DNA from 2 places in the Actinoallomurus sp. NPDC052274 genome. Region 2 is predicted to be linked to the other one. Evidence: predicted binding sites of a transcription regulator. Region 2 holds the regulator's gene; the other holds the start of a gene.

Region 1 (3,409 bases), on a different contig from region 2:
CGCATGTACCCCTCGAACCGCTCCCGGCTGGAGTCGCTCTCCGCCTCCGAGTGCCGCCGCTGGACGTAGGGGATCACGCCCTCGTACGTCGTGTAGTACGACCGCTGCCGGCCGTACCGGTTGCGGTAGCTCACGTGCACCTGGGTGTCGTGACCCTGCAGGATCGCCTTGCGGGCCTTGGCGGGGAGCCGCTCCCAGGCCGTGTCCAGGTCGAAGCCCATCGCGTCGCCGAGCGCGCCGAGCAGCCGCAGGAAGTAGTCGCTGATGTGGCCGTTCGACCAGGGGGAGATCGCGCCCTCGCCGAGGGTCTTCTCCGGGTCGGGGACGAGCAGCTCCGGGTCGACCTCCATGCGGGTGCCCAGGCCGGTGCAGTCGGGACAGGCGCCGTACGGGGAGTTGAACGAGAACGACCGCGGCTCGAGCTCGTCGAACGACAGGTCGTCGTACGGGCAGTAGAGGTGCTCGGAGAACATCCGCTCGCGCTGCTCGTCGTCCTCGGGGAGGTCGACGAAGTCGAGGATGACCGTGCCCCCGGAGAGGCCGAGCGCCGTCTCGATCGAGTCGGCGAGCCGGCGGCGGGCGCTCTCCTTGACGCTCAGCCGGTCGACGACGACCTCGATGTCGTGCTTCTCGTACTTCTTCAGCTTCGGCGCCTCGTCGAGGCGAACGAGCCGGCCGTCGACGCGGGCGCGGGAGAAGCCCTTGGTCTGCATCTCGCGGAACAGCTCGAGGTATTCGCCCTTGCGGCCGCGGATCACCGGGGCGAGCACCTGGAACCGGGCGCCCTCGTCGAACTCCATGACCCGGTCGACGATCTGCTGCGGGGTCTGCTTGGAGATCGTGCGGCCGCAGACCGGGCAGTGCGGGTGGCCGATGCGGGCCCAGAGCAGCCGGAGGTAGTCGTAGACCTCGGTGATGGTGCCGACCGTGGAGCGCGGGTTCTTCGAGGTCGACTTCTGGTCGATCGACACGGCCGGGGACAGGCCCTCGATGAAGTCGACGTCGGGCTTGTCCATCTGGCCGAGGAACTGACGCGCGTACGCCGAGAGGGACTCGACGTAGCGGCGCTGGCCCTCCGCGAAGATCGTGTCGAACGCGAGGCTCGACTTACCGGAGCCGGACATGCCGGTGAACACGATCAGCGCGTCGCGCGGAAGATCGAGTGAGACGTCTTTGAGGTTGTGTTCACGCGCTCCGCGCACGATGAGACGGTCAGCCACGGCGTATCGCTATCCCCTAGAGCCTGGTGGAGGCAGTCAGCTTCAGGCTAACGAGCGGACAGGCCGGTTTTCTTCCGAAAGCCCTCGCACGGCGGTCCCTCGTCGCACCGAAACCGTACACGTGTTCGAAGAGAGATCGCCACCGAAACGCCTGAGGCCCCTGTGGTTTTACTCGGACCGGCGGCTTTACCCGGACCGGCGGCTTTACCCGGACCGGCGGCTTTACCCGGACCGGCGGCTTTACTCGTGCCCGTCGTCGAGGGCGTGCTCGAGGTAGCGCGCGGCCGACCGCCGTACGGCGGCGGCGCCGTCGGCGGCGACGACCCGCCCCCACCAGCCGCCGTACACGCGCTCGAACGCGAACGGCTCCATCCGGCGCAGCGCGCGGCGGATGATCCGAGGGCGCTCGGGGATCAGATTGGGGTAGCTGTACATGAAACTCACGTACCGGCGGTCGGGAACGACGGTGAAGATGTCGCCGGTGAGCAGCGCTCCCCCGCCGTCCTCGCCGTCGCGCCAGTGCAGCACCTGGCCGCCCGCGAAGTGCACGCCCGCGTTGACCAGCGTCAGCCCGTCGCCGATCTCCCGGGTCTCGCCCTCCCAGAAGACGATCGAGTCGTCCGGCCGGGCCACCCAGTCCCGGTCGGCGGCATGGATATAGACGGGCGCGTCGAACGCGTGCGCCCATTCGATCATCGAGCCGTAGAAATGCGGGTGGCTGATCGCGATGGCGTCGACGCCGCCGAGCGCGGCGACCTGTGAGAGAAGGTCCTCGTCGAGATAGGTGATCATGTCCCAGAGGACGTTGCCCGACGGCGTCCGCACGAGCAGGGCGCGCTGACCGATCGAGGTCGGCGGCTCGGCGCCGATCCCGACGATGCCGGGCCCCTCCTCGGCGACCCTGCCGCGGTGCCCGGCGGCGCGGAGCTCGGCGAGGGTCGTCCACCGCTGGCCGTCCCACCCGACGTACTGCCGCTCGTCCTCGCAGATCGGGCAGTCCGGTCGGGGAGCGGCGTACTGCACCCCGCAGGTGCGACAGATCGGCAGGTCGTCCTCCATGATCGGGATCCTACTTCCGGGCGCACCCGCAGGCCGTCTTCCGGGTCCGCCGAGCGCGCGGCGCGTGGTGGGAGTGAAAGGATGGCAGGCAGGTGCGGTGCGCCCGAGCGCCGATGGGAGGAGAGTGCGTGTCCTACACAGGCAACGTCGAGGTCGGTGGCCCGCCCGACGTACGCGAGCTGCCCGGTCTGACCGTCACCAAGCTGGCGGTCGGGCCCTTCGACAACAACGCCTACCTCCTGCGCTGCACGGCCACCGGTGAACAGGTACTGATCGACGCCGCCAGCGAGCCGGAGCGCCTGCTCGAGCTCCTCGGTGACGCCCCGCTCTCCCGGGTCGTCACCACCCATCGGCACCAGGACCACTGGGGCGCGCTCGGCGCGGTCGTCGACGCGACCCACCCGTCGGTCGTGGCCCACCCCGACGACGCCGAGGCCCTGCCGTTGCCGGTGACCGAGCCGGTCCGGCACGGAGAGACCGTCCGGGTCGGGCAGCACACCCTGTCCGTGATCCACCTGCGCGGGCACACGCCCGGATCGATCGCGCTGCTGTACGACGACGGCGACACGCCGCATCTGTTCACCGGCGACAGCCTGTTCCCCGGCGGGCCGGGGAACACCTGGGGAGACGCGACGCTCTTCAACCGCCTCATGGACGATCTGGAGAAGCGCGTGTTCGGCGCGCTCCCGGACGAGACGTGGGTCTACCCCGGCCACGGCAAGGACACCACCCTCGGCCGCGAACGCCCGCACCTCCCGGAGTGGCGCGCGCGGGGATGGTGATCCCGATCACATTGCGCCACGATCACCGTTCCTGAGACGTTTCCCCGATACATCCCGCCGACCTCTGCGGATCGGCGTGTTCGACGTCGTCCCGATGGTTTCGCGGACGTTCGGGCATACCGGCCGCCGCGGGGTGGGGATGATGGAAGGAGACGCGCGTGACCAGCGCGTCCGGGACGCGAGCCGGGTAAGGAACAGATGACGGGCGTGACCAGGCCGGCGGCCGAGACCGAGGGCATGACGGACGTGGAGCTCGCGGCGCGGCTGCGCATGACGCTGGGCCGGCTGAGCCGTCGCGTCCGCCAGTACGGCCCCCGGACTCTGACGTCGAGCCAGGCGTCGACCCTG
Region 2 (3,409 bases):
ACGGCCCGTTCGACGCCGAGAAGGTGCGCCGGTGGATGCCGGCCGACCAGTACACCGGTGGTGTCGAGCACGCCATCCTGCACCTGCTGTACGCGCGGTTCTTCACCAAGGTGCTGTACGACATGGGCCTGGTCGACTTCACCGAGCCCTTCAAACGGCTGGTCAACCAGGGTCAGGTCATCCTGAACGGCTCCGCGATGTCCAAGACGACCGGCAACCTGGTCGACCTGGGCGAGCAGATCGCCGCGTACGGCGTCGACGCCGTACGGCTGACGATGCTGTTCTCCGGTCCGCCGGAGGACGACATCGACTGGGCGGACGTGTCGCCGTCGGGGTCGGTGAAGTTCCTGGCGCGGGTCTTCCGCGTGGCCGCCGAGGTGACGTCCGCGCCGGGCGCCGACCCGGCGACCGGCGACGTCGAGCTGCGCAAGGTGACGCATCGGACGATCGACGAGGTCACCCGGCTGGTCGAGGCGCACCGCTACAACGTGGCGATCGCCCGGATGATGGAGCTGACCTCCGCGGCGCGCAAGGCCATCGACACGGGGGCGGGCGCCGGCGACCCGGCGGTCCGGGAGGCCGCCGAGACCCTGGCGGTCATGCTGTCGCTGGTCGCGCCGTACACCGCCGAGGAGATGTGGGAGCGGCTGGGCCGTACGGCTCCGGTGGTCAAGGCCGGCTGGCCGGCGGCCGAGCCCGCGCTGCTGGTGCAGGAGTCGGTGACCTGCGTGGTCCAGGTGGCGGGCAAGGTCCGCGACCGCCTGGAGGTGTCCCCGGACATCGCCGAGGGCGACCTGGAGCGCCTGGCGCTGGAGTCGGAGAAGGTCAGGGCGGCCCTGGGCGACCGGGGCGTCCGCAAGGTCGTCGTGCGCGCTCCGAAGATCGTGAACATCGTGCCCGCCTGATCGGCGCCGGTGCGTGTCCGCCAGGGATTCGTCGGACACGCACTAGCCCCGGTTCGGTGCCGTGGCACCGAACCGGGGCTGATCACGTATTCCGCGGGACCGTCACCGTGCGCCCCGGAACGGCCGCGTCGCCGCCGGGGATCCCGGGCGGGATCACATCTTCCGCAGGACCGCCACCACGCGCCCGAGAATGGTCGCGTCGTCGCCGGGAATCGGGTCGTACGCCGGGTTGTGCGGCATCAGCCAGACCTTGTCGTCGCGGCGCTTGAGCGTCTTGACGGTGGCCTCTCCGTCGATCATCGCCGCCACGATGTCGCCGTTCTCCGCGACGGGCTGCTGACGCACGACGACCCAGTCGCCGTCGGCGATGGCCGCCTCGATCATCGAGTCACCGGTGACGTTGAGCAGGAAGTGGGTGCCTTCGCCGACGAGCTGCCGCGGCAGCGCGAAGACGTCCTCCACGGCCTCCTCGGCGAGGATGGGGCCACCCGCCGCGATGCGCCCGACGAGTGGGACGTAGGCGGGCGCCGGCCGCGTGGGAGCCTCCTGGCCGTTGGCGACCTCGTACGACTCGCCGTCGGCCTCGGCGGCGATGGCCGGGGATCCTGGCATGCGGACGACGACCGCGCGCGGCCGGTTGGGGTCGCGCAGCAGGAAACCCTTGCGCTGCAGGGTCCGGAGCTGGTGGGACACGCTGGAGGTACTGGTCAGGCCGACGGCCTCGCCGATCTCCCGCATCGACGGCGGATAACCGCGCCGCTGCACCGAGTCCCTGATCACTTCCAGCACCTTGCGCTGCCGGACGGTCAGGCCGCTCTCGTCGCCCGGGCCGTCGGGCATTTCCCGAACCTTGCTCATGGTGTCTCCGATGGCTGTCTTCCCGGTGACGCGTCGCCGCCGGTATTTCGGTCCCGTAGTGGGACGTTATCGCTTCTGCGGGAAATGATCAAACAGGTGTTCGAAAAATGTCGAATTTTGCGGTCCGGGGTATGTCGCGTTTGGTTCGCACATACGTTCGAGGGTAATTCCCGGACCGGGTTCGGGGAAGGAGGGCGCCATTGGCGGCGACGCCTTGCCGCCTCGTCGTGATCGGCGCTCTCGCGCGGCCGGCGCGAAGGGGGTGCCCGCCGACGCGGCGCCGGTGCGCCCGTGGCAGTCTTGGGGGGGCGCGACGCCCGCGCCCGCGCGGCCGCCGGCCGGGATGTGATCGACCTCACCGTGACGGGCGTCGGCTGCGTTTCCGCAGGTGATCCAGGATGTACGAGGTCGAAGCGGCCGATCGTCGCCCCCGGGGGAAGGCCCGACACGCCGACGAGGGCGGCGGATCGCCATGTGAGCGGCGTCTTCTCGCCGGGTGCCCCACGCGGGTTGCGATGCACTCGGCCGGGCTCTACGGTTGGACCCCAACATCTAGTAGTTACATGGATGTAGTTCACCATAGGTTGTGGTTACGAGGTGAGGTTCGCGCAGTTCGCGCGTGACCCGCTGTCAGGGGGAGGAGTCCGGAGCCATGCACTGCCCGTTCTGCCGACACACCGACAGCAGGGTCATCGACAGCCGCACGGCCGACGACGGGGCCGCCATCCGGCGCCGGCGTTCGTGCCCCGAGTGCGGCCGCCGCTTCACCACCCAGGAGACGGTGCTCATGATGGTCGCCAAGCGCAGTGGCGTGACCGAGCCGTTCTCCCGGGACAAGATCATCGCCGGAGTGCGCCGGGCGTGTCAGGGCCGTCCCGTCAACGAGGACGCCCTGGCCATGCTCGGCCAGCGGGTCGAGGAGGCGATCCGGGCGACCGGGAACGCCGAGATTCCCTCGCACCAGATCGGGCTGGCGATCCTCGGCCCGCTCCGTGAACTCGACGAGGTCGCGTACCTGCGATTCGCCTCCGTCTACCGGGGGTTCGAGACGCTCGACGACTTCGCCAAGGAAATCGAATCGCTGCGCGTGGCGTCCGGCGGCGACGCCCGTTCCTAGGGCGGCGCCCGGACCGCGGGCTGTACGGGTAATCCTGGAGGTGGGCCTGGTGTGCCCGAGAAGGGGGATGTCATGACGGAGACGGTGAGCGGCTCAGCCCGACGGGGCAAGGCGGGTCGCAGGGGCCTGAAGATGGAGCGCGTCTTCACGCGGCCGGGCGTCCACCCGTACGACGACGTCCGGTGGGAGCGCCGGGACGTCGTCATGACCAACTGGCGCGACGGGTCGGTGAACTTCGAGCAGAAGGGCGTCGAGTTCCCCGACACCTGGTCCGTAAACGCGGTCAACATCGTCACCTCGAAGTACTTCCGCGGCGCGGTCGGCACGCCGCAGCGCGAGTCGAGCCTCAAGCAGCTGGTCGACCGGGTCGTCGGGGTGTACACCGAGACCGGCGTCAAGAACGGCTACTTCGCGTCCGAGGAGGATGCCGAGATCTTCGACCACGAGCTGAAGCACGCCCTGGTCAACCAGGTCTTCAGCTTCAACTCGCCGGTCTGGTTCAACGTCGGCACCGCCTCGCCGCAGCAGG

What was found. Region 2 encodes LexA, which represses DNA repair genes until DNA is damaged. Its sites were predicted from a motif close to TCGAACANNTGTTCGA; they were not measured.
Region 1: the regulator LexA is predicted to act here: its motif matches at 1,334-1,349, upstream of uvrA (excinuclease ABC subunit UvrA).

What each region holds. Positions count from the first base shown of each region.
Region 1 covers NZ_JBFAUT010000034.1:16,109-19,517, reverse strand. The annotation lists gene uvrA (excinuclease ABC subunit UvrA) at 1-1,220, opposite strand, end outside; gene AB0K82_RS26375 (MBL fold metallo-hydrolase) at 1,461-2,279, opposite strand; gene AB0K82_RS26370 (MBL fold metallo-hydrolase) at 2,408-3,061, shown strand; gene AB0K82_RS26365 (MarR family transcriptional regulator) at 3,269-3,409, shown strand, end outside.
Region 2 covers NZ_JBFAUT010000028.1:21,159-24,567, reverse strand. The annotation lists gene leuS (leucine--tRNA ligase) at 1-905, shown strand, start outside; gene lexA (transcriptional repressor LexA) at 1,059-1,763, opposite strand; gene nrdR (transcriptional regulator NrdR) at 2,416-2,880, shown strand; gene AB0K82_RS23600 (vitamin B12-dependent ribonucleotide reductase) at 2,953-3,409, shown strand, end outside.